Regions from separate parts of the Kosakonia sp. N21 genome, predicted to be linked through region 4. Evidence: predicted binding sites of a transcription regulator. Region 4 holds the regulator's gene; each other region holds the start of a gene.
The links. The regulator PurR, encoded in region 4, represses purine synthesis genes. The targets are predictions, from matches to a motif close to CANGCAAACGTTTGCNTG.

Region 1 (7,273 bases), on a different contig from region 4:
GTCGCCTCCGCACTGGCGTTGAAAATGGGGATGAAGCGCGAGCACTTGCTACAGCAGAAAGTCGAGAAAGAAGGGGCGGATCAGCCGTCCATTCTGCCGTAAGCGTTTGTTTGTTGTGAAAAACCGCAGCTCAGTCTGCGGTTTTTTTTCGTCTGACGATCGCTCCTGACAGTATGCTGTCAGGAGGGGGGCGGCAAAATCTCCTTGCTGACTAAACAGAAAGGAGATGAACATGAACACATTAATTAACTGGTTTGAGCTGCCGGTGCAGCAACTCGATCGCGCTGTGGCGTTTTATCAACATGTATTGGGCGGTGAATTTCGTCGTGAGACGGTGACAGGTATTGAGATGGCGGTGTTCCCGCATGTCAAACCTGCTACTGGTGGTGCGCTGGTAAAAGGCCCGATGTTCCAGCCTGCGAACGGCGGCGCAGTGATTTACCTCGCGACGGAAGATATTAACACCGCACTTGAGCGCGTGCGTGAGAAACAAGGGGAATGCTGCTTTGGCCCACAGGTGTTACCGGACAATATTGGTACAATTGCTCTGATTATTGACAGTGAAGGTAATCGGGTAGGTTTGCACCAGCCTGCATAATATACTTTGAGCCTGCGCATACCGCGCAGGCTGATTTTTCCCGGAAAACGACCATGAGCCGCCGCGCCGATCGTCTGTTTCAGATAGTACAAGTCCTGAGAACCCGCCGACGAGTCACGGCCGCGTTGCTGGCTGAGCGACTGGAGGTTTCTGAACGCACCATCTATCGCGATATCCGCGATTTATCGCTGTCTGGCGTGCCGGTTCAGGGCGAAGCCGGAAGTGGGTATCGCCTGATGCCCGGTTTTGATCTCCCGCCATTGATGTTTACCAGCATGGAAGTAGAGGCGCTGATCGCCGCGATTGGTATGCTCCAAACCTGGAGCGGCGATGTGCTGGCGCAGGCTGCCGGTTCAGCACAAGAGAAACTGCTGGCAGTGTTGCCGTACGATAAGCGCATCGCGGCTGAACGTAACCGCATTATTTCGCCGAATTTTGACAGATTTCCGCAGGTTCGCGTCTGGTTTGATGTTATTCATCAGGCAATGCGTCTGCATCAGGAACTGTATCTGCACTACCAGGACGAGAAGGGTGAAGCCTCCGAACGGGTGATCCATCCGCTGGGATTATCCTTTATGGGGGCGACGTGGGTACTGGTGGCGTGGTGTGAACTGCGTGATGATTACCGCTGTTTTCGCCTGGATCGTTGCCAGGGCGTGACCTTTACCGGGAAAGCATTCGCCGAGCGGCCTGATCGCTCAATGCAAGAGTTTATCCGCTTGCAGAAAGAAGCCTACGCGAAATAAAAAAGCCGACCTTGCGATCGGCTTTTCGGGCTGGATGCGCTGGCCGTGGCTGAACGCCACCCGGCAAGCGTCAGCACGGAATTAGAAGTTGTAACCCACGACCAGGTAACCACCCCAACCGGTAGAACGCGCGTAGACATCGCCACCCAGTGATGCATCATCTTTGAACTGACCGCCATTGTGCCAGTAACGCGCAACAACAGAGTAATGCCAGTGATCGTAGCCCAGAGAGAGAATATGGCTGGACGCGATGGAGTTGTTGGTACGAAGCTGTTCGCCATTCACGTAGTAACGGCTGTCGCCCAGGTCTGAACCCCAGTCAAAGTTGGTAAAGCCGATATAGCTCAGCTGGCCGCCCCACAGGGTAGTGATCGGTACAAAGTATTTCACTTTGAAACGGTAGCCATCCCACTCGTTCTCGTTAGTGGCCCCGTAGTTCTGCCACTGGTATTTCGCATACACGTTCAGAGACAGGCTCATCGGCAGACCGGTGTCGATGTCGGTACCCAGACCCATGTACCAGGTGCTCTGGCGACCAGACGCGTTGCGGCCCATGTCGTAGATGTAGTTGTTGGCGATGTACCACTCTTTGAACGGGCCAAAGCTCAGGTCAGTGCCGGTCAGTTTATCAATGGAGAAACGCGGTTCGATTTCCATAAACAGCGGGGAGCCGTGGTTCCAGATCCCCTTCGCACCGGTGTTACCCCCGAAGAATACCGGCGCATCCATATAGCCGTAGAAATCAAACCAATCTTTCTTAGCGAATGCTTCATATTCCAGGTAGGTATCGTTACGCGGGACAGGTCCGAAACGGGTGTGATAACTCCCCACCACGTTTACGCTCTGGTGCCACCAGTCGGAAAGGTATTCAGGTTTGCTGTTATCCGCTGCGTTGGCAGTGAAAGAAGCGGAAAGCGTCAGAGCAGCACCGGCTGCGAGAATTATTTTTTTCATCATTTCGCCACTGATTGAGATCCCAGACGGGAGTGAAAGAAAGCACGCATTGAGTTTCTAAATGTTTCATATTTCTGGACGCCTATTATAAGTATCCGCGCTCACAAAAATATGTGTTGTTTCACATTACTGACACGCGCGTAATCGATTGCGTTCACGTTTGCGTGCAATAAACGAGGGCGATTGTACTGGCATTTATCAATATTGCAAATTCGTGAATGTGATGACTGGATGAAGGAAAAGAAGAAAAAGCGTGACAAAAAGCAAGCAGGGGCGACAACGTCACCCCTGACGACTTACTGCAAATTGGTGGGCTGAATGTCGTGAATGCGCACAAAGCCTAACTGGTCCGGCGTAATGCCGTTGAGTTGCAGCGGAATGTCCACATCACTTGGCGCAAGGGTGCTGGCAGGCGCGTTAATCAGCTGATTCTGCACATTCACTTCCTGATAGTTTTCGGTTGTCCCCTGAATCTGCCCCCACTCGACCGTACCACTGAAGGCGGGCAACGGATCGTTGGACTCGCCCTGGATACGCAGTACGACGCGGGTGCCGCCAGCGTTTGGCGCAATGTTTTGCAATGACATGCGCAACATACCAATCTGGCTATTCAGGCGAGCCGGGGTGTTCGCACCCGGTAGCAAATATACGCCGCTGCCGGATTTCGCATTCAGGGTATTTTGCTGGGTGATTTTGACCGTTTCTTTATTCAGTTTGCTCATTTCGTTGTTCAGCGTGCTGACGCTCTGATGCAACTGACGGACTTCGCTTTGCTGGGCGCAGGCACTGAGGGCAAAAAGGCTTCCCAGTAAGAGTGTTCTTAGGTAACGTCTTGTCATTGTGTCTGTTTCCTTGAAAATGAGGATCTCAGTAATGGTAGATCGCAACGCTGTGGTTGCCATCGATCCATTGTCTCAAAAACGGTCTGCCTTTGTAGTCATGCCAGTTCAGGGTAAAATAGATTTCAGTTAACTCTAACCTCAGGACACCGTATGCATTGCCCATTCTGTTTCGCCGTGGATACCAAAGTAATTGATTCTCGTCTGGTGGGTGAAGGTTCTTCTGTTCGCCGCCGTCGGCAGTGTCTGGTCTGCAACGAGCGTTTCACCACCTTTGAAGTGGCGGAACTCGTGATGCCGCGGGTGGTGAAGAGCAATGATGTGCGTGAGCCGTTCAACGAAGACAAACTGCGCAGCGGTATGCTGAAAGCGCTGGAAAAACGTCCGGTAAGCGCGGATGACGTGGAAATGGCGCTGAACCACATTAAATCGCAACTTCGCGCAACAGGCGAACGCGAAGTGCCGAGTAAAATGATCGGTAATCTGGTGATGGAGCAGCTTAAAAAGCTCGATAAAGTGGCCTATGTTCGCTTTGCCTCCGTCTACCGCAGCTTTGAAGATATTCGCGAGTTTGGCGAAGAGATCGCTCGCCTACAGGACTAAGCATGCAGGACGAAATGTATATGGCCCGTGCGCTGAAACTGGCGCAGCAAGGTCGCTTTACCACCCATCCGAATCCGCGCGTCGGTTGCGTGATTGTGAAAGATGGCGAGATCGTTGGCGAAGGTTTTCACTATCGTGCGGGTGAACCCCATGCTGAAGTGCATGCGCTGCGTATGGCAGGCGATCGCGCCCGCGGCGCAACGGCGTATGTCACGCTGGAGCCGTGCAGTCACCATGGCCGTACGCCGCCGTGCTGCGAAGCGCTGATTGCCGCTGGCGTCGCGCGCGTTGTCGCAGCGATGCAGGACCCCAATCCGCAGGTTGCTGGTCGCGGCTTATACCGTCTGCAACAGGAAGGCATTGAAGTCAGCCACGGGCTAATGATGAGCGAAGCCGAAACGCTGAATAAGGGCTTCCTCAAACGCATGCGCACCGGGTTTCCCTATGTGCAGCTCAAGCTGGGGGCGTCGCTGGACGGCCGCACTGCGATGGCTAATGGCGAAAGTCAGTGGATCACCTCGGCGCAGGCGCGTCGCGATGTACAGTTATTGCGCGCGCAGAGCCATGCCATTCTGACCAGCAGCGCAACCGTGCTGGCGGACGACCCCGCGCTGACCGTACGCTGGGAGGAGTTAAACGCCGACACGCAAGCGCTTTATCCGCAAGAGAACGTACGCCAGCCGGTGCGTATTGTTGTCGACAGCCAGAACAGGGTCACACCGCAGCACCGCATTAGCCAGCAGGCGGGCGAAACCTGGTTTGCCCGGACGAAAGCAGACGATCGCGCTTGGCCGCAAAGCGTGCGGGAAATTATTGTCCCGGAGCATAACGGCCATGCGGATCTGGTTACGTTGATGATGTTGCTGGGAAAACAGCAAATCAACAGTGTGTGGGTAGAAGCCGGTGCTAACCTTGCTGGTGCGTTATTGCAGGCCGGCCTGGTGGATGAACTGATTATTTACCTCGCGCCTAAGCTGCTTGGCAGCGATGCGCGCGGGTTATGCGTATTGCCGGGACTGTCGGCGCTGGCCGATGCTCCACAATTTAAATTCAATGAGATACGTCAGGTTGGCCCGGATGTCTGCCTGCATCTTACCCACGCGTGATGCCCGCTGTAAAAGGGAAGCAGCGCGTAAAATATTATGATAAAATCCGCCCCCCTGCGGGGTCCGAACTGAACCTGTGAAGGATATGTATGAACATTATTGAAGCCAACGTCGCTGCTCCTGACGCTCACGTCGCCATCACCATCGCGCGTTTCAACAACTTCATCAACGACAGCCTGCTGGAAGGCGCGATTGATGCGCTGAAACGCATCGGTCAGGTGAAAGACGCCAATATCACCGTCGTGTGGGTGCCTGGCGCTTACGAACTGCCGCTGGCGGCAGGCGCGCTGGCGAAAACCGGCAAATACGATGCGGTGATCGCGCTCGGTACGGTGATCCGCGGCGGCACTGCGCACTTCGAATATGTTGCTGGTGGTGCAAGCAATGGCCTGGCGCATGTTGCGCAGGATAGCGAAATTCCTGTCGCGTTTGGCGTGCTGACCACTGAAAGTATTGAACAAGCCATCGAACGCGCTGGCACCAAAGCCGGTAACAAAGGCGCAGAAGCTGCGCTGACCGCGCTTGAAATGATTAATGTATTGAAAGCCATTAAGGCCTGATTTTTTTGTAAGGGGAATTCCGTGAAACCTGCTGCTCGTCGCCGCGCCCGTGAGTGTGCCGTCCAGGCGCTTTACTCCTGGCAGTTGTCCCAGAACGACATCGCTGATGTTGAATACCAGTTCCTGGCGGAGCAAGACGTTAAAGATGTTGACGTCCTGTACTTCCGTGAACTGCTGAGCGGGGTGGCGACCAATAGCGCATATCTCGATGGCTTAATGAAGCCGTACCTGTCCCGCATGCTGGAAGAGCTGGGCCAGGTCGAGAAAGCGGTATTGCGTATCGCACTGTTCGAACTGTCTAAACGTGATGATGTGCCGTATAAAGTGGCCATCAACGAAGCTATCGAACTGGCAAAAACCTTTGGCGCTGAAGACAGCCACAAGTTTGTTAACGGCGTGCTGGATAAAGCCGCACCTGCGATCCGTCCCCACAAAAAGTGATCCGCAAGCCGGTGATAAGCGCTGCACTCTGCTCGCTTGTCCCGGCTTTTTCTTTTTTCTACCGAGGCATAACGTATGGCATGCGGCGAATTTTCCCTGATTGCCCGTTATTTTGACCGTGTACGTCACTCCCGTCGCGATGTAGAAACCGGCATCGGCGACGACTGCGCACTGCTCAATGTTCCCGAAAAACAGACGCTGGCAATAAGCGTGGATACGCTGGTGGCGGGCAACCACTTTTTGCCGGATATCGATCCGGCCGATCTGGCGTATAAAGCGCTGGCGGTTAACCTTAGCGATCTGGCTGCGGTTGGCGCCGATCCGGCGTGGATGACGCTGGCGTTGACCTTACCTGAAGCAGATGACGCCTGGCTGCAGGCCTTCAGCGATAGTCTGTTTGAACAACTCAGTTACTACGATATGCAACTTATTGGCGGCGACACCACGCGCGGACCGCTGTCGATGACGATTGGCATTCATGGCTATGTGCCGGTTGGGCGCGCCATGAAACGCGACGGTGCAAAACCTGGCGACTGGATTTATGTCACCGGCACGCCGGGCGATAGCGCTGCCGGGCTGGCGATTTTGCAGCAGCGTTTAGTGGTGAAAAACCACGAAGATGCGGCTTATCTGCGCCAGCGCCACCTTAGACCGACACCGCGCCTTCTGCATGGCCAGGCGTTACGCAATCTTGCCAGCTCGGCAATCGACATTTCTGATGGTCTGATTTCCGATTTGGGCCATATTCTGCACGCCAGCGGCTGTGGAGCGCGCGTCGACCTGGATTTGCTGCCCTATTCAGACGCTTTCCGCCGACATGTAGAGAAAGAGCAGGGGCTGCGCTGGGCGCTTTCTGGTGGTGAAGATTATGAGCTGTGCTTTACTGTGCCGGAACTGAACCGCGGCGCGCTGGATGTGGCAATTGGTCACCTTGGCGTGCCTGTTACTTGTATAGGGCAGATGAGCGCCGATGTCGACGGGCTGCATTTTACGCGCGACGGCAAGCCCGTCACGCTCGATATGAAAGGATATGACCACTTTGCCGCGCACTAAAGACACCGCCAAAAGCCGCCTCAATTTACGCAATCCCTGGCATCTGCTGGCTACCGGCTTTGGCAGTGGTTTGAGCCCGATAGTACCCGGAACGATGGGCTCGCTGGCCTCGATTCCTTTCTGGTGGGGGATGACGTTTTTACCCTGGCAGATCTATTCACTGCTGGTGATGCTGGGCATTTCCATTGGCGTCTATCTTTGTCACCAGACGGCAAAAGATATGGGCGTACACGATCACGGCAGCATTGTCTGGGATGAATTCATTGGGATGTGGATAACGCTGATGGCATTACCCACCCATGACTGGCAGTGGGTGGCCGTGGGGTTTGTGCTGTTCCGTATTCTGGATATGTGGAAGCCGTGGCCGATCCGC
Region 2 (7,273 bases), on a different contig from region 4:
CATATGCGCATAACCCATATTGTAGGCCGCCAGCGCAAACCAGATTTTCTCATCCTGCGGTACGCTGTCCGGCACTTTGCTCATCATATCCAGCAAGTAGCGCGCGCCGCCGCTAATGCTCTGTTCCGCATCGGTACGATCGCTTAAGCCTAAGCTCTGCGCCGTATTTTTTGTCAGCATCATCAGGCCGCGCACCCCGGTTGGCGAGGTGGCCTGAGAGTCCCAGTGTGACTCCTGGTAGGAGATGGCCGCCAGCAGACGCCAGTCGATCTGCTGGGCATATTTCTCAAACATCGGTTGCAGGTCGGGCAGTACGCTATCGACGGCGCGCAGGAAGGTGCGTGTATCCACGTAGTCAAAGTCTTCGCCGTGCCCAAGATATTTCTCTTCCAGCCGCGCGAGGGTGCCGTCTTCATTCATATTATTGAAGAAATCCAGTATGGCGGCTGACAGAGTGTTGTCGTCATCGCGCTTGCTGAACCAGGTGACCGGCTGTTCATCGGTCACATCCAGTGCGACAGCCAGCTCCGGGTGCACCCGCTGGAACAGGCTTATCGCCACCGAGTCGGCAATGGTGTAACTCACTTTGCCTTCCAGCACCTGTTCCATCAACGCATTGGTGCCGAGCTTCTCATCCACCGTCCAGCTTAAATCCGGGTATTTTTTCTCTTTTAAGGCGCGGAGATCGTCGATCACCACATGCCCTGGTGCGACGGTCAATTGGCTGGCGTTAACGGATTGCAGTGTGCGCGGGCGAGGGCTGCCAACCCGGTAAACCAGTTGCTGAGAAACGGAGTAGTAAACCGGGCCGGTCTGGTAGTTTTTGATGCGTTCGCTGTTGTACACCAGCCCCGCTGCGAGCATATCTGCATCATCATGGTCGAGATCGTCAAATAACTGGCTGATATTCTGGCGGACGGTGACTTTGAGCTTCACGCCCAGATAGTCGGCGAAATGCTGCGCCAGGTCGTAATCCAGGCCGTAGGATTTACCGTCCACGCGGGAATAGGTGAGCGGCGAGGCAATGGTACTGACGCGCAACTCCCCGCGGGCTTTGATCGCCGCGATGCGGTTATCGGCTTTGCCGAACCAGGGAATAGAGGGCCACAGGGCCGCTGCCAGCAGCAGGGTGACAATGCCGATGAGCAGATAATTAATCTTAAATTTTTTCAATCAGTTAATTCTCTGCGCCGTACTTTGCCTCAGCAGATGGCCGTCATGATAACAACAAGGTTTGTCTGTGATTGAGCGGCATTTTGCGCAACAAAACGCCAGTTGGCAACTAATTAGAGTGGTCGGCGGCAGCTATTGTCAAAAATCCGGGCTGATTTTATTTCGACGCAAACGGTTTCGTAGGCGCTCAGGATTCTCTATAATGACGCCCGTTTTCCCCTGGTGCACACTTAAAGCGTCCCCGACGCTTCGTAATCGAAGACGAGAGACTTATGATGGAAATTCTGCGTGGTTCGCCTGCATTGTCCGCTTTTCGTATCAACAAACTGCTGGCGCGTTTTCAGGCGGCCAACCTCCCGGTCAGTAATATTTACGCCGAGTATGCTCACTTCGCCGATCTGAACGACACACTGACCGAAGAAGAGTACGCCCGGCTCCAGCGCCTGTTGAAATATGGCCCGAGCCTGAGCAGCCATACCCCAACCGGAACCTTACTGCTCGTCACTCCTCGTCCTGGCACCATCTCTCCCTGGTCTTCCAAAGCCACCGATATTGCGCACAACTGTGGTCTTAATAAGATCAACCGCCTTGAACGTGGCGTTGCGTACTATGTTGATGCAGCCGGTCTGACGGACGCCCAGTGGGCTGAGGTCGCGGCAGAACTGCACGACCGCATGATGGAGAGCGTATTCACTTCGCAGGCGGACGCTGAACGCCTGTTTGAACACCATCAGCCAGCGCCGGTACAAAGCGTCGACTTACTGGGTGAAGGCCGCCAGGCGCTGATCGACGCCAACCTGCGTCTTGGCCTGGCATTGGCAGACGATGAAATTGACTATCTGCAAGACGCCTTTACCCGTCTGGGGCGCAACCCGAACGATATCGAACTCTATATGTTCGCCCAGGCGAACTCCGAGCACTGCCGCCACAAAATCTTCAACGCCGACTGGGTGATTGATGGCAAGCAGCAGCCGAAGTCGCTGTTTAAAATGATTAAAAATACCTTCGAGAAAACGCCGGATTTCGTTTTGTCTGCTTATAAAGACAACGCCGCAGTGATGGAAGGTTCCGCTGTTGGCCGTTTCTTCGCCGATCGCGGTGAAGGCCGTTACGATTACCACCAGGAACCGGCACATATTCTGATGAAGGTGGAAACCCATAACCACCCGACGGCGATCTCTCCGTGGCCGGGTGCCGCGACCGGATCTGGCGGTGAAATCCGTGACGAAGGGGCAACCGGTCGCGGCGCGAAGCCGAAAGCGGGCCTGGTGGGTTTCTCCGTTTCCAACCTGCGTATTCCGGGTTTTGAACAGCCCTGGGAAGAAGATTTTGGTAAGCCGGAGCGTATTGTTACCGCGCTGGATATCATGACCGATGGCCCACTGGGCGGCGCGGCGTTTAACAACGAATTTGGTCGCCCGGCGCTGAACGGTTATTTCCGTACCTATGAAGAGAAAGTGAACAGCCACAACGGCGAAGAGCTGCGCGGCTACCACAAACCGATCATGCTGGCGGGCGGGATCGGTAACATTCGTGCCGATCACGTACAAAAAGGTGAGATCACCGTTGGTGCGAAACTGATCGTCCTCGGCGGCCCGGCGATGAATATCGGTCTGGGCGGCGGCGCGGCGTCCTCTATGGCGTCTGGCCAGTCTGATGCGGATCTGGATTTTGCTTCTGTTCAGCGCGACAACCCGGAAATGGAGCGTCGTTGCCAGGAAGTGATTGACCGTTGCTGGCAACTGGGCGATGCCAACCCGATCCTCTTTATTCATGACGTGGGCGCGGGCGGTCTGTCCAATGCCATGCCAGAGCTGGTCAGCGACGGTGGTCGCGGCGGTCGTTTTGAACTGCGTGACATTCTCAGCGATGAGCCGGGTATGAGCCCGCTGGAGATCTGGTGTAACGAATCACAGGAACGCTATGTGCTGGCGGTTGCCGCCGATCAACTGGCGCTGTTTGATGAGCTGTGTCGCCGCGAACGTGCGCCGTATGCGGTGATCGGCGAAGCGACCGAAGCGCAGCACCTGACGCTGAACGACAACCACTTTAACGATCAACCGATCGACATGCCGCTGGATGTGCTGTTGGGCAAAACGCCGAAGATGACCCGCAATGTTGAGACCCGTCAGGCGACCGGCGATGCGTTTACGACACAGGGCATTTCGGTTGCAGACGCAGTGAACCGCGTGCTGCATTTGCCGACCGTGGCGGAAAAAACCTTCCTTGTGACCATTGGTGACCGCACGGTAACCGGTATGGTCGCCCGCGATCAGATGGTCGGGCCGTGGCAGATCCCGGTGGCGAACTGTGCGGTGACCACCGCCAGCCTTGATAGCTACTATGGCGAAGCGATGGCGCTGGGCGAACGTGCGCCGGTTGCGCTGCTGGATTTCGCCGCTTCCGCGCGTCTGGCTGTGGGGGAGGCATTGACCAATATCGCGGCAACGCAGATTGGCAACATCAAACGCATTAAGCTGTCTGCAAACTGGATGGCGGCGGCAGGGCACCCTGGCGAAGACGCGGGCCTGTACGCCGCAGTGAAAGCGGTGGGCGAAGAGCTTTGCCCGGCGCTGGGGCTGACCATTCCGGTGGGCAAAGACTCCATGTCGATGAAAACCCGCTGGCAGGAAGGAAATGAACAGCGTGAGATGACCTCGCCGCTGTCGCTGGTGATCACTGCCTTTGCCCGCGTGGAAGATGTACGTCATACGGTAACGCCGCAGCTCTCCACCGAAGATAACGCCCTGTTGCTTATCGATCTGGGCAACGGCAACAATGCGTTGGGCGCAACGGCGCTGGCGCAGGTTTATCGTCAACTGGGCGACAAGCCAGCCGATGTGCGTAACGTTGAGCAACTGAAAGGCTTCTATGATGCCATTCAGGCACTGGTTGCGGCGGGCAAACTGCTGGCTTACCACGATCGTTCCGACGGTGGTCTGCTGGTGACGCTGGCGGAAATGGCCTTTACGGGTCACTGCGGTGTGAATGTGAACATCGCTTCCCTGGGCGGCGATCGTCTGGCAGCGCTGTTTAATGAAGAACTGGGCGCGGTGATCCAGGTGCGCGCGGGCGACCGCGAAGCGGTGGAAAGCGTGCTGGCGACATACGGTCTGGGCGATTGCGTTCATTACCTGGGCAATGCCGTATCCGGCGATCGCTTTGTCATCGAAGCCGATGGTCAGGCGGTGTTCAGCGAGAGCCGCACGACGCTTCGTATGTGGTGGGCGGAAACCACCTGGCAGATGCAGCGCCTGCGTGATAACCCGGAGTGTGCGGATCAGGAGCATGACGCGAAAGCCAATGACAACGATCCGGGCCTGAATGTAAAACTGTCGTTCGACATTAACGAAGATATCGCTGCGCCGTTTATTGCCACAGGCGCGCGCCCGAAAGTGGCAGTGCTGCGTGAGCAGGGCGTGAACTCGCATGTTGAGATGGCGGCAGCGTTCCACCGCGCGGGTTTTGATGCTATCGATGTGCATATGAGCGACCTGCTGGCCGGGCGCACCGGGCTGGAAAACGTCCATGCGCTGGTCGCGTGTGGCGGCTTCTCTTACGGTGACGTACTGGGCGCGGGCGAAGGCTGGGCGAAATCAATCCTGTTTAACGACCGCGTACGCGACGAGTTCGAAACCTTCTTCCACCGTCCGCAGACGCTGGCACTGGGCGTATGTAACGGTTGCCAGATGATGTCCAACTTGCGCGAGTTAATCCCGGGCAGCGAACTGTGGCCACGCTTTGTGCGTAACCACTCCGATCGTTTCGAAGCGCGTTTCAGCCTGGTGGAAGTGACGCAGAGCCCGTCATTGTTGCTCGGTGGCATGGTGGGATCGCACATGCCCATCGCCGTGTCTCACGGTGAAGGTCGTGTGGAAGTGCGCGACGACGCTCATCTTGCGGCGCTGGAAAGCAAAGGGCTGGTGGCGCTGCGCTACGTCGATAACTTCGGCAAGGTAACGCAGACTTACCCGGCGAACCCGAACGGCTCCCCGAACGGCATTACGGCGGTCACGAATGAAAGCGGTCGCGTGACGATTATGATGCCGCACCCGGAGCGCGTATTCCGTACGGTGTCTAATTCCTGGCATCCGGAAAACTGGGGTGAAGATAGCCCGTGGATGCGTATTTTCCGTAACGCCCGTAAACAGTTGGGCTAAGTTCGCGCGAAGCGTAAAGCCTCCGGCCTTTGTGGCGGAGGCTTTTTTATTGCCTGTTGAAAAGTGTCGGCATTTCCCGACAATGGCTTTTTCTGAGTGTCTCCAAATGGAGACATTTAATTATATGAATAATAAGAAATTATTTTTAATGCTATTCGGGTGTTGTTAAACAGCGACAGTGCGCTGAAAAGATAAACATCTTACCGTCGCGTGCGATAAATATAAAATGATTAAAAATCAATTAGTTAAATTATATGTTTGTGCATTGGCATAATACGTGCATAATATTACGCAGTGGCTCATTCAGCTTCCTTATGTCAGCCCCTTCGGGACGTGCTACATAAACTTCGAATGACGCACTCAAAGGTGCCTGCCGTCCACCTGCTGATAATTGCTTTGCTTTATCAGGCTTCGGGCGAAACGTCGAGTTAGGCACCGCCTAATTTCATAACAGAGCCGGGCTTATGCCCGGCTTTGTTGTTTCTGGCTTTCCCCCGGCGCGTTACTCAGCTAGCATCCCTGTATCTTTTCTTGCGAGAGCATTGCGTTGAAACGTTGGCTTATTTTCCCCCGCTCGCTGCGCCAGTTGGTGATGATGGCGTTTCTGTTGATTTTATTACCGCTGCTGGTGCTGGCCTGGCAGGCGTGGCAAAGCCTGAACGCCCTCAGCGCCCAGGCATTGCAAACCAACCGCACAACACTTATTGACGCGCGTCGCAGCGAAGCCATGACCAACGCGGCGTTGGAAATGGAGCGCAGTTACCGCCAGTATTGCGTGCTCGACGACGCCACGCTGGCGCGGGTGTATCAAAATCAGCGTAAACGTTATAGCGAAATGCTGGATGCCCATGCGGGCGTGCTGCCGGATGATAAGCTCTACCAGGCGCTACGCCAGGATCTGAACGATCTCGCCCAATTGCAGTGTAAAAACAGCGGTCCTTCCGCTTCAGCCTCCGAGCGGCTGGAAGCCTTTGCCGCCGCAAACACCGAAATGGTGCAATCCACCCGCGCGGTGGTGTTCTCCCGGGGTCAGCAATTACAGCTGGAAATCGCCGAACGCGGCCAGTTTTTTGGCTGGCAGGCGCTGGTGTTGTTTATGGTCAGTCTCGGCCTGGTGTTGCTGTTTACCCGTATGATCATCGGCCCGGTGAAGGGGATTGAACGGATGATCAACCGCCTGGGGGAAGGGCGATCGCTTGGTCATACCGTGGTGTTTAAAGGCCCGCGCGAGCTGCGCTATGTGGGTGAACGCATTATCTGGCTCAGTGAAAGGCTGGCGTGGCTGGAGTCTCAGCGTCATCAGTTTTTACGCCATCTGTCGCATGAGCTTAAAACCCCGCTCGCCAGTATGCGCGAAGGCACGGAGCTGCTTGCCGATGAAGTGGTGGGGCCGCTAACGGTGGAACAGAAAGAGGTGGTTGAGATCCTCGATGCCAGCAGCCGCAATCTGCAAAAACTCATTGAGCAATTACTGGACTATAACCGCAAGCTTGCCGACGGTGCGGTTGAGCTGGAAGAGGTGGAGATCGCGCCGCTGGTGGACATGGTTATCTCTGCTCACAGTTTGCCGGCGCGAGCTAAAATGATGCATACCGGGGTCACGCTCGACGTCGCGACCTGCCAGGCTGAACCGATGTTACTGATGAGCGTGCTGGATAATCTCTACTCTAACGCGGTGCACTATGGCGCTGAATCCGGTAACATTTATCTGCACAGCTATACTGCCGGCGCGCGGCTCTTTATTGACGTGGCAAATACCGGTACGCCTATCCCTGAAGCAGAACGCAGCATGATCTTCGAGCCCTTTTTTCAGGGCAGCCATCAACGAAAAGGGGCGGTAAAAGGCAGCGGGTTAGGGCTTAGCATTGCCAGAGATTGTATTCGTCGTATGCAGGGCGAATTGTATCTGGCAACCGATAGCGAAGCCGATGTCTGTTTCC
Region 3 (7,273 bases), on a different contig from region 4:
ACCGTCTCGCCCTGAAGCTGCAACGATCGCGGTTGCGGGATCTGCGGGATAGCGACATCAAGATGCGGGAACAGCAGCTCACCCACCCGATACGCCTCTTCCAGGTGCGGATAACCGGAAAGAATAAAACTGTCTATTCCCAGTGCCGCATACTCGTTAATGCGCGCCGCCACTGTTGGACCGTCGCCCACCAGCGCCGTTCCTGCGCCGCCGCGTACCAGACCTGGGCCCGCCCACAAATTGGGGCTGATTTCCAGATTACCGCGTTGACCGTTATGCAACGCCGCCATACGTTGCTGGCCGACGGAGTCCTGGCGTGCAAAAGCCGCCTGCGCTTTGGCAATGGTTTCGTCGTCCAGATGCGAGATCAGGTTGTCTGCCGCCTGCCAGGCTTCGGCGGTGGTTTCACGCACGATCACATGCAAGCGAATGCCGAAGCGGACGCTACGCCCGTGCGCCGCTGCTTTGGCGCGCACCTGGGCAATTTTCTCTTTGACCTGTTCGGGGGGCTCGCCCCAGGTCAGATAGAGATCGACCTGTTCCGCGGCCAGATCTTGCGCCACATCCGATGAACCGCCGAAATAGAGCGGCGGGCGCGGTTGCTGAACGGGTGGGAAAAATAATTTCGCGCCGCGAACATGAACATGTTTGCCCTGGAAATCGACCGTCTCGCCTTCCAGCAGGCGACGCCAGACATGGGTGAATTCTGAGGATGCTGCGTAACGCTCAGTATGATCAAGAAACACGCCGTCCCCTGCCAGCTCCTGCGGGTCGCTACCGGTCACGAGGTTAAACAACGCCCGGCCGTTAGACAGGCGGTCCAGTGTGGCGGCCTGGCGGGCGGCGACGGTGACGGAGGTGACGCTTGGGCGCAGGGCGACGAGGAATTTCAGGCGCTGGGTTACCGGGATCAGGGAAGCGGCCACCAGCCAGGCATCTTCGCAGGATCGCCCGGTTGGGATCAGTACGCCGCTAAATCCAATACGATCCGCCGCCTGGGCAATTTGTTGTAGATAGGCATGATCTACCGGTCGGGAACCGTAATCGGTCCCCAGGTAGTGACCGTCTCCGTGGGTAGGCAAAAACCAGAAGAGATTCAGGCTCATAACTTGGCTCCTTGTTGGGTTGGCTGCCAGATGCGGGTACGGATATCCACTTTCTTCGGTAGCAGGTGGTTGGCATAAAACAGGTCGGCCGTTTGCTGTTGCAGTGCGGCGGTTGCCTCGTTTACCGGCCCGATTTTGGTCGGGGGGCGGTGATCAAAATAGGTGGCGATAACGGGCGGCGGTAATCCCATGGTTTTTGCCAGCAGCGCGACACTTTCGTCACGGTGGCTGAGGGTGAGTGCATCCGCTTCACTAAAGGTGTCCAGTACGCCCTGGATAAAGGCACCATTCTTCTCTGCATAGGGGCGGGCAGCTAAATAGAAGGAGCCGGTCTGCTTCAGCGTGGTGCCATCTTTCAACACCCGCACGCCGCCTTGTAACAGGGCTGCGGAATAGTACGGATCCCAGATGGCCCAGGCGTCGACGTTCCCTTGTTGGAAGGCTGCGCGGGCATCGGCCGGTGTCAGGAAGACAGGTTGAATATCCGTAAATTTCAGTCCGGCTTCTTGCAGAGCGCGCAGCAGCAAGTTATGGGAGCTGGAACCCTTTTGCAGCGCCACTTTATGCCCTTTCAGATCGGCAACCGTTTTAATGGCGCTGTTTTCCGCCACCAGGATCACTTCCGCTTTCGGCTTAGGAGGCTCCACGCCGACATAGACCAGATCCGCGCCAGCAGCTTGGGCAAAAATCGGCGGAATATCGCCAGTGCTGCCAATATCAATGCTACCGACGTTGAGTGCTTCCAGCATCTGCGGGCCAGCCGGGAATTCCACCCAGGATATTTTGGTGTTCGGGTAACGTTTTTCCAGCAATTCATGACTTTTTGCCAGCACCATACTGACGCTGCCTTTCTGATAGCCAATGCGTAACCCATCCGGTGCAGGTTCGGCGGCATGTACCCAACCGGATACGGTCAACAGCCCGCCGATCGCCAGCCATTGTGCGCGATGTCTGAAAGCGCTAAACATGAGCGACTCCTTGTGTCGTATGGAAATCCGGTGCCTGGATATCGCGGCGGTGCAGCGCCTGCCAGAAGGTTTCCAGTGCGCTATCAAGACGGGTTTGCAGGTTGGGACTCAGGCTGGGTTTATGCTGATAATCAAGCACCTGGCTGTCGTCAGCAAACACGCCATGCAGGATCTCCTGCGCCTTGAGCGCGCTGAGAACAGGTTTCAGCGCGTAATCCACTGCCAGCATATGCGCCACGGTTCCGCCGGTCGCCAGCGGTAAAACCACCTTGCCTTCCAGTGCGCGTTCGGGGAGTAAATCCAGCAGCGTTTTCAGGGCACCGGAAAATGAGGCTTTATAAATGGGGGTAGCGACGATCAAGCCGTCCGCGTTTTTCAACTGTTCAATAAGCGTTTGTAACGCCGGGCTATCAAAGTTGGCGTACAGCAGATCTTCTGGCGCGAAGTTATGTAAGTGCCAGTGGCAGACCTCGATATCCTGGGCGCTCAGACGCTCACGAGCATACTCCAGCAGCGCACTGGAGCGGGACGGGAAGCGCGGACTTCCGGCGAGAGTGACAACGCGCATAGTAGCTCCTTATAACTAATTGTTTGCTTTTAAGTAACATTCATAACAATTTAAAGCAGTGTGACAGAGGCGATTTATTCCACTAAATGATTTATTTGAAGAAAAATTGCCAAAAATTGCATAAAGCGGAGGGTGGAGGGGAAAACGATTGCGCCAAATCAGCTTTTTTTGCCGCAGGTCAATTCCATTTGCCGGGGGTTTCGCAGATAATACGCCCCCGGTTTGCACACCGGGAATCCAGGAGAGTTCATGTACTATCCCTTCGTTCGTAAAGCCCTTTTCCAGCTCGATCCAGAGCGCGCTCATGAATTAACATTTCAACAATTACGCCGTGTCACGGGCACACCGTTGGAAGCGCTTGTACGCCAGCGTGTACCGGAGAAACCGGTACAATGTATGGGCCTGACCTTTAAGAATCCGCTTGGACTGGCGGCGGGTCTGGATAAAAACGGCGAATGCATTGATGCACTTGGGGCGATGGGGTTTGGCTCCATTGAAATTGGCACCGTGACGCCACGGCCACAGCCGGGCAATGACAAACCGAGGATCTTCCGTCTGGTGGATGCCGAAGGTCTGATCAACCGGATGGGCTTTAATAATCTCGGCGTTGATAACCTGGTCGAGAACGTTAAGAAAGCGCATTTTGATGGCGTACTCGGTATCAATATCGGCAAAAATAAAGATACGCCAGTCGAGCAGGGTAAAGATGACTACCTGATTTGTATGGAGAAAATCTATGCTTATGCAGGCTATATCGCGATTAATATCTCGTCACCAAATACGCCGGGGTTACGTACTCTGCAATATGGCGAAGCGCTGGATGATCTCCTCACGGCAATTAAAAATAAGCAAAACGATCTGCAAAATCGTCACCATAAATATGTGCCGGTGGCAGTGAAGATCGCACCGGATCTTTCGCAAGAAGAATTGATCCAGGTGGCGGACAGTTTAGTTCGCCACAATATTGATGGCGTTATCGCCACCAATACGACGCTGGATAGATCCCTCGTGCAGGGAATGAAACATTGTGATGAAACCGGTGGTTTAAGCGGCCGTCCATTACAATTAAAAAGTACTGAAATAATTCGCCGCTTGTCTCAGGAATTAAAGGGGCAGTTACCCATTATCGGCGTCGGCGGCATTGACTCGGTGATCGCTGCGCGTGAGAAAGTGGCCGCAGGCGCAACGCTGGTGCAAATTTATTCTGGTTTTATTTTTAAAGGCCCGCCGCTGATTAAAGAAATTGTCACCCATATCTAATCTTTTTTCCTTTTACTGAACCGCCAGGGCTTTATTTCCCGCCCTGGTTGTTTTATATTCCGTCACTGTTGCTAATTTAAACATTTTAGTCTTTCATTATTAGGGTAATAACCGGGGCGACAAAAAGGATGAAAAAGTAACAGGATGTTTATGGGGACGGGAGAGGACAATGCGAATTAAACCTGACGACAATTGGCGCTGGTATTTTGATGACGAGCATGACCGTATGATGCTCGACTTAGCCAATGGCATGTTATTTCGTTCGCGGTTTGCCGGTAAGATGCTGACGCCGGATGCCTTTTCGCCCTCAGGTTTTTGTGTCGACGATGCAGCGCTCTATTTCTCTTTCGATGAAAAATGCCGCGATCTCGATTTATCCAATGAGCAGCGTGCAGAGCTGGTGCTCAATGCGCTGGTCGCCATTCGCTTCCTGAAACCACAAATGCCGAAAAGCTGGCACTTTTTATCTCACGGCGAACTTTGGTCGCCTGCGACGGGGGAAGGGGCCTGCGTCTGGCTGAGCGACACGCAGGAGTGCGTCAATCTGCTGGTGGTGGAACCGGGCGAAAATGCAGCGCTCTGTCTGCTGGCGCAGCCGGGCGTGGTCATTGCCGGGCGCACAATGCAGCTTGGCGATGCGATCAAAATCATGAACGATCGCCTGAAGCCGCAAATGAACGCTGCTGGCATTCGTTACGAACAGGCGGTTTAAGCCTCCAGCCGCAGCGACGTCTTCGGTATACAGCTACAGCAGAGAATCGAACCATCCTGCGCGACGGCCGATTTTTTCATAGCGCTGACTTCACCTTCTACTAGCCGTATCCGGCAACATCCGCAAACGCCAGCCCGGCAGGAATAGGGCACGCGAATCCCCTGATTTTCAAGCTGTTCCAGCAGCACCTGCTGGTTGTTGCCGCGAAACGTCTGCCCCTGCCAACTGATGTCCACCGTACCTTCCGGCTGGACTTCCGGCGACAGCGTTTCCGCCACGGCGCCGGCGCCGTATATTTTGGCCGGAGCGGTAGCCAGAATAGCGACCTCATCACCCACCCGGATCACACCGCTATTGCGGGCGATCAGGTTCTGCCCAAAATCCACGTCGCCATTGTCCTGCGCCGTTCGGAACCCTTGCAGTGTCGTTAATGGCTCGCCGGTCGGGTGTTTTTGGCCTTTCTCCGGGCTGACAGTTGTAAACACGCAGCGGCTGCACGGTTTCACCACATCAAAAATCACATCGCCAATGCGCACCACTTTCCAGCTGTCCTCTTCCCACGGCTGCGCGCCAGTCACCACCAGGTTAGGGCGGAATTGCTCCATCCTGACGCTGGCCGGGCAGCGTTGCTGCAAATCGCGCAGCGAAGCTTCGTTGGTGAGCAAATAGGGAAAACCATCCGCAAAGGATAACGGGACGTCATCGTGACGCTTTACCCGGCGGGTCAGCGTCGACCCAACCCAGCGAAGCTGGACATCACGTGAGAAAAAGTGACTCAGCCAGCGGTTAATCTCAGCGGGCGCAACCTGTGCGGTAAAATGGTTGCCCCAGACTTCCGTTGGCGCGGCATCGGGCGCAAAATCAGCAAAGCGGACCACTGCGCTGCTGCCGTCTGGCGCGGTCAGATGCAGACCATCCGTCAGCGGCGATGGCGTAAAGCGCACCATCTGCGGAAACTGGCGGGCAGTAATAAAGGTGCCATCGGGTTGGGTGATCATAAAAATGCGATCAAACGAGAGACCGCTAATGTCGGCTACAGCATGCGTCAGACCAATACCGCGCATGGATTTCACCGGATGGATAAAAAGACGTGAAAGAGTCGGCACGTCTTGCCCCCTGTCAGACGAAAATTAGCCCTCAACTTTATGACATGAACGCCAGATTAGCTATAATGCGCAACAATTTTCGTTGAGTATAAGTGACATTATGATTTCTCTGTTTGCCAGTACGGCCCGTGGGCTGGAAGAGCTGTTAAAAACTGAACTGGAAAAACTCGGTGCTGTAGAGTGCCGTGTTGTTCAGGGTGGTGTCCATTTTGAAGGTGACACACGGCTCCTGTACCAGAGCCTGATGTGGAGTCGTCTGGCTTCGCGCATTATGCTGCCGCTTGGAGAGTGCAAGGTTTATAGCGACCTTGATCTCTACCTCGGCGTGCAGGCGATTAACTGGACAGAGATTTTTAACCCGGGCGCGACCTTCGCGGTGCATTTCAGCGGCCTGAATGATGAGATCCGTAACAGCCAGTACGGTGCGTTGAAAGTGAAAGACGCCATCGTCGACAGCTTCACCCGTAAAAATCTTCCGCGCCCGAATGTGGAACGTGACATGCCGGATTTGCGCATTAATGTCTGGCTGAATCAGGACACCGCGAATATCTCTCTCGATTTGAGCGGCGAAGGCCTGCACTTACGCGGCTACCGCGATCGCACCGGTATGGCGCCGATCAAAGAAAACCTCGCGGCGGCGATTGTGATGCGTTCTGGTTGGCAGCCGGGTACGCCGCTGCTGGACCCGATGTGCGGCTCCGGTACATTGCTGATTGAAGCCGCGATGGCGGCAACCGATCGCGCGCCGGGTCTGCATCGTGGCCACTGGGGTTTTAGCGGCTGGGCGCAGCACGATGACGTGTTGTGGCAAGAGGTGAAAGCCGAGGCGCAAACCCGTGCCCGTCAGGGGATTGCCGGTTATGAATCCCGTTTCTATGGCTCCGACAACGACGCGCGCGTGGTCGAAATCGCCCGTAAAAACGCCCGTCGTGCCGGGGTGGGCGAACTGATCACTTTTGAGGCGAAAGATGTCGCCCAACTGAGTAATCCGCTGCCGAAAGGTCCGTACGGTACGGTCATCAGCAACCCGCCTTACGGCGAGCGTCTGGAAAGCGAGCCGGCGCTGATTGCGCTGCACAGTCTGCTGGGGCGCTTGCTGAAAGCGCAGTTCGGCGGCTGGAACCTGTCGCTGTTCAGTGCCTCTGTCGATTTGCTCAATTGCCTGCAGTTGCGCGCGGAGCGTCAATTCAAAGCCAAGAATGGCCCGCTGGATTGCGTGCAGAAAAACTACCATCTGGCGGAAAATACCGGCGAAGCGAAAGCCCCGGCGATGGCGGAAGATTACGCTAACCGTTTGCGTAAAAATCTGAAAAAACTGGAGAAGTGGGCGCGCCAGGAGGGTATCGAATGTTACCGTCTGTACGATGCCGATTTACCGGACTACAACGTGGCGGTCGATCGCTACGCGGATTGGGTGGTAGTGCAAGAATATGCGCCGCCGAAAACCGTGGATGCGCAGAAAGCGCGCCAACGTCTGTTCGATATTATCGCTGCCACCATTCAGGTACTTGGCATTGCGCCGAATAAACTGGTGCTGAAAACCCGTGAGCGGC
Region 4 (7,273 bases):
AGAGTAATGGCTTCCCGACGGGGAAAATAAAAAAGGCCGCACATTTGCCGTGCGGCCTTCTTTTATGGCGGGGATCAGCGCGCCACGCGCAATCCCCGTTCAATACCCCGACTGAAGACCACCTGCCAGAGCTGGATATCCCGCGAGCGAAACGCGCCTGCGCAGGCGTTCAGATAGTAGCTGAACATCCGTTTAAACCGTTCGGAGTAGTTATCGGCAATCTCCGGCCACGCGGTAAGAAAACGCGTATACCACGCCATCAACGTGCGGTCATAATCGGCGCCAAAGTTATGCCAGTCTTCCAGCACGAAATGCGCTTCGCTGGCGTCGGCAATCTGGCGTACGGAAGGCAGACAACCGTTAGGGAAAATGTAACGGTCAATCCACGGATCAACATTGTGATCGGTACGTTTAGAGCCAATGGTATGCAGCAGGAAAATGCCATCGGGTTTGAGATTACGATCCACCACGCTGAAATAGGTCGCATAGTTTTTCGGCCCGACATGTTCAAACATACCGACAGAAATAATGCGATCAAACTGGTCATTCATGTCGCGGTAATCCTGCAGGCGGATCTCCACATCCAGGCCTTCACACCGCCGTTGCGCCAGCTTTTGTTGCTCGGCGGAAATGGTGACGCCCACCACGCTGACGCCGTAATTCTGCGCCATAAATTGCGCCAGCCCGCCCCATCCGCAGCCAATATCCAGCACACGCATGCCCGGTCTTAACTGCAGTTTTTCACAGCAAAGCCTCAGTTTAGCGTGCTGTGCGTCGTCAAGGGTGTCGGCCTCTTTCCAGTAGGCGCAAGAGTATTGCATCTGTGGATCCAGCATGCGGGTAAACAGGTCATTACCGAGATCGTAATGCTCTTTACCGACAATCCAGGCCCGTTTCTTACTCTGCAGATTAAATAATCTTGCTCCGGCAATGCGGAGAGTGTCTTTCAGGTGGTGCGGGAGTTGGCTTTCCAGGCCGGCGCGGAGAACTTTGGTGAAGAAGATGTCCAGCCGATCGCAATCCCACCAGCCGTCCATATAACTTTCGCCGAGTCCGAGCGAACCTTCCTGTAAAACGCGTTTGAAAAAATCAGGATTTTTCACCTGAATATCTGATGCTGCGGGGCCATTAACCTGGATACCGGCGCGGCTCAGCAGTTCGTTTGCTATACGGAACCAATTATCATCCCGTACGCTGACTTCTTCTATACACGATGAACTCATAACTTCTCCATCACTAACCAGTGATCAGAACCTTCAAACAGCGTAGACGCTTTTTCGGGCTTGTGAGAAATCTCACGGTTTTCGCCGTGAGGCTGATATCCGACGTAGAACAGAGGAAGGGAGAGAACCCTTGCCGAAAGGCCTTCCATGGTGAAACGGGCGTAATCCGACGCCCGTTACTTCATAATATTTATCGTATTTATAAAACAGCGAAATTTAGTATAGGCTTCAATATCAGGTGATTCAACAGAAAACTGTTAGCATGCTAATCAGTGACTTAGAGATAATCGCCGAAGCGACTATCCCCGTGAAGACGCCGGTGTGGTGGCTTCTTTCGCATACCCGCGATGCGGTTGCCGCTGCAGACGGTATCCCAGCGTCGCCAGCAACACCATCGACAGCATGACGCTGGTGGTAGTGAGCAACGGCGTGGCGATAAGCCATGAGACCACCAGGCTTGCAAGGAAGCACAGCCCAAGTTGCAGGGTATTTTGCAACGCGGCGGCACGTCCGGTTGCCTGCGGAAAAGGGCGTAATGCCTGGGCAACCACGATGGGATAAATGGCGCCATTGGCCATTGCCATAAAGCAGAACGGGATCAACAGCGCGGTCAGCGACACGTTCGGCATAAAGCCGACCGCCCAGGTGGCAATCACGCTCAGGGCAAACGCGCTTAGCAACCAGGGAAGCAGTCGCTCGCCTTGCCACTTCTGTAGCGCAGCGCGGCAACCGTAACCCCCCACCAGAAACGCAATGGTCTGCGGTACATAGCTAAGGCCGATCGCAGAGGGGCCATACCCCATCTCGTGCAGGATAAACGGTGAGCCGGTCAGCCAGGCGAAGAAACTGGCGGAACAGGCCGCATAGATAATCACATTGCCGCGATAGTCGCGGGCACGCAGTAGATCCATAAAGGTCAGTGGCTGCTCATCATGCGCTGTTGCCTTTACTGACGGTTTCAGGCGTAACGCCGGGATCATCAACACCAACGTAATCACCAGCAGCGTGGCAAAGATTGCCTGCCAACTGAGATGCGCAAGGATCCACGCGCCGAGCAGGGGGGCCAGTGCGGGTGTCAGCCCGACCAGCGGCATAATGGTGGCGAAAATGCGGTTAACGCGGTGTGACGGGTAATAATCCGTGACCAGCGCCTGCCAGCTTACGGTTGCAGCACAGACCCCTACAGCCTGTACAAAACGCAGCACCAGTAACAGCGTGGCGTCCCGCACCCATAATGTTCCCAGACAGCCAACGGCGAAAATCCCCAGACCGGTTAACAAAATCGGTTTGCGTCCATAGCGATCCGATAACGGTCCCCACAGCAGTTGTGCAACGGCAAACCCGGCCAGAAACAGGCTCAATGTGGCGCTGACCACCGCGGAGGAGGTCTCTAAATCTTGCTGAATGGCGCTGAAAGCGGGCAGGTACATGTCGGTGGCTAAAAAGCCCAGCACGCTTAATCCCGCGAGCCAGACTAAAAATCCTTTGCCAGGTTGCATTGTGGTATCTCTTCTTTGTGCAGGTTATCAGGGTTGTCGAGTGTAAGGAGTGCATTCCTCCTTGTGAAACGCTAATATTTGCGCAGTGGTTTCAAATTTTTTGCAGGCAGATTATGTGGTCAGAATATTCGCTGGAAGTGGTAGATGCTGTCGCACGTAACGGCAGTTTTAGCGGTGCAGCTCAGGAGTTGCACCGTGTTCCTTCTGCCGTCAGCTATACCGTAAGGCAACTGGAAGAGTGGCTGGCGGTTCCGCTGTTTGAACGACGTCACCGCGATGTGGAGTTAACTCCCGCTGGCGTCTGGTTTTTGAAAGAAGGACGTTCTGTTATCAAAAAAATGCAGGTCACCCGCCAACAGTGCCAGCAGATTGCCAATGGCTGGCGCGGGCAACTGGCGATTGCGGTGGACAACATTGTCAGGCCCGAACGCACGCGGCAGTTGATCGTCGATTTTTATCGTCACTTTAGCGATGTGGAGCTACAGGTTTACCAGGAAGTGTTTAACGGCGTCTGGGATGCGCTGGCCGACGGGCGTGTTGAACTGGCTATTGGCGCAACGCAAGCCATTCCTGTCGGCGGGCGCTATGCTTTTCGCGATATGGGTATGCTGAGCTGGAAATGTGTGGTTTCTCGCCGACACCCGCTGGCGGCGCTACCTGGCCCGTTAAGCGATGAGACGTTACGTAACTGGCCTTCGCTGATACAGGAAGATACGTCGCGCTCGTTACCGAAGCGTATTACCTGGCTACTGGATAATCAGAAACGGGTGATGGTGCCGGACTGGAAATCATCCGAAGCCTGTCTGTCAGCAGGGTTATGCGTGGGAATGGTCCCGGCGCATTTTGCCAGACCCTGGCTCGATCGTGGGGAGTGGGTGGCGCTGGAACTGGAAAATCCCTTCCCGGATGCCGCTTGTTGCCTGACGTGGCAGCAGAACGAGGCATCACCTGCACTGAACTGGCTTCTTGAGTACCTGGGGGACAGTGAAACGCTGAATCGGGAATGGCTGCGGGAGCCGGAATAAGGGCTCCCGCAAAAGGGGATTAACGGCGGTAATCGCGGAACGGACCATCGGCGACCGAGCGGCGCTCGATCAGGCGCGGATGCACTTCGATGGATTGCGACTCTTCGCGCTTATTCACAATACGGTCAAGCAGCATGGTAAATGCGGTTTCACCCAGCGAATCTTTCGGCTGGTGTATTGTGGTCAGTGATGGCGTGAAGAAGCGGGAGTTACGCACGTTGTCATAACCGATCACCGAAATATCCTGCGGGACGCGCAATCCCATTTCGTCCGCAGCGCACAGCGCACCCATGGCCATAATATCGCCGCCGCAGAAGACGGCCGTCGGGCGATGCGTCTGCGCAAGGATCTGCTGCATGGCGCGATAACCGGATTCGGGTTCAAAGTCGCCCTGAACGATCCAGTTTTCCGGTACGGAAATGGTGGCTTCTTCCATTGCTTTCATAAAACCGGCAAGACGACCCGCACCGGTGTTGCGCTCAAGCGGACCCGGGATCACACCGATATCGCGGTGACCGCGTTCGATCAGATAACGCCCGGCCATATAACCGCCTTCAAAGGCGTTATCAATCACCGTATCGGTAAAGTCGGCTTTGGCTTCGCCCCAGTCCATAACGACCATCGGGATATGGCGATACTCTTCCAGCATGCTCAGTAAGGATTCCGGATACTCGGAACACATGACCAGCAGGCCATCTACGCGCTTTTGCGCCATCATCGACAAATAAGCGCGCTGTTTTTCCAGGTTATTCCAGGCATTACCGAGGATCAGGGTATAGCCTTTCTGGAAGCATTTCTTCTCAACAGCCTCAATGATTTCGGCAAAATAGGCTGCTTCGCTGCTGGTGGCCAGCAGGCCAATCGATTTGGTGTGATTCACCTTCAGGCTGCGCGCCACGGCGCTCGGTGAATAATGCAGCTCTTTGATCGCCGCCCACACGGCATTGCGCGTCTCTTCGGCGACAAAACGTGTCTTGTTAATTACATGTGATACGGTTGTGGTGGAAACGTTTGCTCGCTTCGCTACGTCTTTGATCGTTGCCATCAGATGTCACTCCAGACCATATCTCAAGCTCCTGATAATACATAAGGTAAACGTTTGCCTTCAATCACCCTGTACCCATGATCGGGGGTGCGGTACGCCGGGAAAAAGACACTGGACGTCAGGAGGGGAGTCAATGGCCGGTACGCTAATAAATTTAGCGTCGAATTTTGTCTGATCTTGAGCAAAAGGGGAAGTGATAAAACGTCTGACGTGCTAATTCCTGCAAGATTTTTACGTTTATTTGTGCAAAAATGCGCTATCTCACTTTTTGTGTGGAAATTAAAACGGAGAAAATTGATGAGCACCGACCTGAAGTATTCACTGTTCACTACCGTCATCGTGCTGAGCCTGATCGTTTTCGGCGCCCTGACCGCTGCACTGCATTGATCCCGCGCGAGGGGGAACCGGTTTCTCCCTCCGTTTTCGTTTCCCCGCATTGTTATCAATTCTGCAATACTCTTTTGTCATTCCGCTAACGGCAGTTTTTTGTGATTGATGTCATACTTTTGACTTCTGCGACAGTGTCCCGAAGCGACACGGCTTTTCCGGAGTCAGTTTATGAAAATGAATTTCCCTTTGCTCGCCCTGGCGATTGGCGCCTTTGGCATCGGTACGACCGAGTTCTCCCCAATGGGATTACTGCCGGTGATTGCCCGCGGCGTTGACGTTTCTATCCCGGCGGCGGGGATGCTGATTAGCGCCTACGCTGTCGGCGTAATGGTCGGTGCACCGTTAATGACGTTGCTGCTTTCTCATCGTGGCAGACGCAACGCGCTGATTTTTTTGATGGCGATTTTTACGCTGGGTAACGTGTTGTCGGCGATTGCGCCGAATTACGCCACCCTGATGCTGGCGCGTATCGTAACCAGTCTCAATCACGGCGCATTCTTTGGCCTGGGATCGGTGGTTGCTGCAAGCGTTGTCGCCAAAGAAAAGCAAGCCAGCGCCGTCGCCACCATGTTTATGGGGCTAACCATCGCCAATATCGGCGGTGTGCCGGCTGCGACCTGGCTGGGTGAAACCATTGGCTGGCGCATGTCGTTTATGGCTACCGCAGCGCTGGGTATTGTGGCGATGTTGAGTCTGTTCTTCTCGCTGCCGAAAGGCGGCGCCGGGGAACGCCCGGAGGTGCGTAAAGAGCTGGCGGTGCTGATGCGCCCGCAGGTTTTGTCCGCGCTGCTGACCACGGTGCTGGGGGCAGGGGCGATGTTCACGCTCTATACCTATATTTCACCGGTTCTGCGAACCATTACCGATGCGACACCCGTCTTTATTACGGCAATGCTGGTACTGATTGGCGTTGGGTTCTCCATCGGCAACTATCTTGGCGGTAAACTGGCGGATCGGTCCGTGACCGGTACGCTTAAAGGCTTTTTGGTGCTGTTGATTGCCATCATGCTGGCTATCCCGTTTCTTGCACAGAGCGCGATCGGCGCGGCGGTCAGCATGGTGGTCTGGGGGGCAGCGACTTTCGCCGTGGTGCCGCCGTTGCAAATGCGGGTCATGCGTGTGGCGCATGAAGCTCCGGGCCTGTCCTCTTCCGTGAACATTGGCGCATTTAACCTGGGGAACGCATTGGGTGCCGCAGCCGGTGGGGCGGTGATATCCGGTGGTCTGGGTTATAGCTTTGTGCCGGTGATGGGGGCGATTATCGCGGGTCTTGGCCTGTTGGTGGTGCTCTTTTCGGGACGTGCTCAGCCAGAACGTGCCTGCGCAGCAGCAGAATAATAATCAGGAGGGGTTTCCCCCTCCTGGTGAGATTTATGCAGCGAGATTTTTCGCCACAAAGTCCCAGTTTACCAGCGCCCAGAAGTGCTCCAGATAGTTCGGACGGGCGTTACGGTAATCGATGTAATAGGCATGTTCCCAGACATCAACGGTCAGCAACGGCGTGGCATCCGTCGTCAGCGGTGTACCCGCGTTAGATGTTGACACAATTGCCAGTTCGCCATCCGCCTTCTTCACCAGCCACGTCCAGCCTGCACCAAAGTTTTTGACCGCCGCGTCGGTAAACTGTGCTTTGAATTCAGCGAAGCTACCGAAGGACTTCGCCATCGCCGAAGCCAGCGCGCCTGTCGGTTCGCCACCCGCGTTCGGGGCGAGACAGTGCCAGTAGAAGGTGTGGTTCCAGACCTGCGCGGCATTGTTAAACACGCCGCCTTCGCTGCTCTTAACAATGGCTTCGAGCGATTTACCTTCGAAGGCGGTGCCTTTGATCAGGTTATTGAGGTTGGTGACATAGGTCTGATGGTGCTTACCATAGTGGTAGTCCAGTGTTTCGGCCGAGATATGCGGCGCCAGGGCGTCTTTCGCATACGGTAATGCAGGTAATTCGAACGACATTGCTACTCTCCTTCATTATTTTAATACACCCAATAGCCCTACTGAGTGTGTGGATAGAGTAGCAAATAGAAAGGGGTGACAAAAGAGAGAGTTACCTGCCGCCGTGGCGACAGGTAACCGGATTAACGGATGGTTTTC

Region 1: ACQ3G7_RS06205 (nucleoside-specific channel-forming protein Tsx) is a predicted target of PurR. The motif match lies at 2,436-2,453, and genes of this name have one in related genera.
Region 2: purL (phosphoribosylformylglycinamidine synthase) is a predicted target of PurR. The motif match lies at 1,338-1,355, and genes of this name have one in related genera.
Region 3: pyrD (quinone-dependent dihydroorotate dehydrogenase) is a predicted target of PurR. The motif match lies at 2,780-2,797, and genes of this name have one in related genera.

The regions. Positions count from the first base shown of each region.
Region 1 covers NZ_JBOBHR010000002.1:519,880-527,152, reverse strand. The annotation lists gene secF (protein translocase subunit SecF) at 1-102, shown strand, start outside; gene ACQ3G7_RS06215 (VOC family protein) at 233-598, shown strand; gene ACQ3G7_RS06210 (helix-turn-helix transcriptional regulator) at 652-1,344, shown strand; gene ACQ3G7_RS06205 (nucleoside-specific channel-forming protein Tsx) at 1,426-2,298, opposite strand; gene ACQ3G7_RS06200 (SadB/YajI family lipoprotein) at 2,595-3,137, opposite strand; gene nrdR (transcriptional regulator NrdR) at 3,291-3,740, shown strand; gene ribD (bifunctional diaminohydroxyphosphoribosylaminopyrimidine deaminase/5-amino-6-(5-phosphoribosylamino)uracil reductase RibD) at 3,743-4,846, shown strand; gene ribH (6,7-dimethyl-8-ribityllumazine synthase) at 4,936-5,406, shown strand; gene nusB (transcription antitermination factor NusB) at 5,428-5,847, shown strand; gene thiL (thiamine-phosphate kinase) at 5,923-6,900, shown strand; gene pgpA (phosphatidylglycerophosphatase A) at 6,878-7,273, shown strand, end outside.
Region 2 covers NZ_JBOBHR010000001.1:27,916-35,188, forward strand. The annotation lists gene mltF (membrane-bound lytic murein transglycosylase MltF) at 1-1,173, opposite strand, end outside; gene purL (phosphoribosylformylglycinamidine synthase) at 1,446-5,333, shown strand; gene qseE (two component system sensor histidine kinase QseE/GlrK) at 5,881-7,273, shown strand, end outside.
Region 3 covers NZ_JBOBHR010000007.1:174,381-181,653, forward strand. The annotation lists gene ssuD (FMNH2-dependent alkanesulfonate monooxygenase) at 1-1,106, opposite strand, end outside; gene ACQ3G7_RS17960 (sulfonate ABC transporter substrate-binding protein) at 1,103-2,074, opposite strand; gene ssuE (NADPH-dependent FMN reductase) at 2,067-2,642, opposite strand; gene pyrD (quinone-dependent dihydroorotate dehydrogenase) at 2,892-3,902, shown strand; gene zapC (cell division protein ZapC) at 4,072-4,614, shown strand; gene ACQ3G7_RS17980 (YcbX family protein) at 4,611-5,720, opposite strand; gene rlmKL (bifunctional 23S rRNA (guanine(2069)-N(7))-methyltransferase RlmK/23S rRNA (guanine(2445)-N(2))-methyltransferase RlmL) at 5,821-7,273, shown strand, end outside.
Region 4 covers NZ_JBOBHR010000005.1:219,409-226,681, reverse strand. The annotation lists gene ACQ3G7_RS14165 (riboflavin synthase subunit alpha) at 1-7, shown strand, start outside; gene cfa (cyclopropane fatty acyl phospholipid synthase) at 75-1,223, opposite strand; gene punC (purine nucleoside transporter PunC) at 1,523-2,722, opposite strand; partial or broken gene punR (DNA-binding transcriptional activator PunR) at 2,836-3,770, shown strand; gene purR (HTH-type transcriptional repressor PurR) at 3,767-4,792, opposite strand; gene cydH (cytochrome bd-I oxidase subunit CydH) at 5,090-5,179, shown strand; gene ACQ3G7_RS14135 (MFS transporter) at 5,351-6,520, shown strand; gene sodB (superoxide dismutase [Fe]) at 6,554-7,135, opposite strand; gene ACQ3G7_RS14125 (C40 family peptidase) at 7,258-7,273, opposite strand, start outside.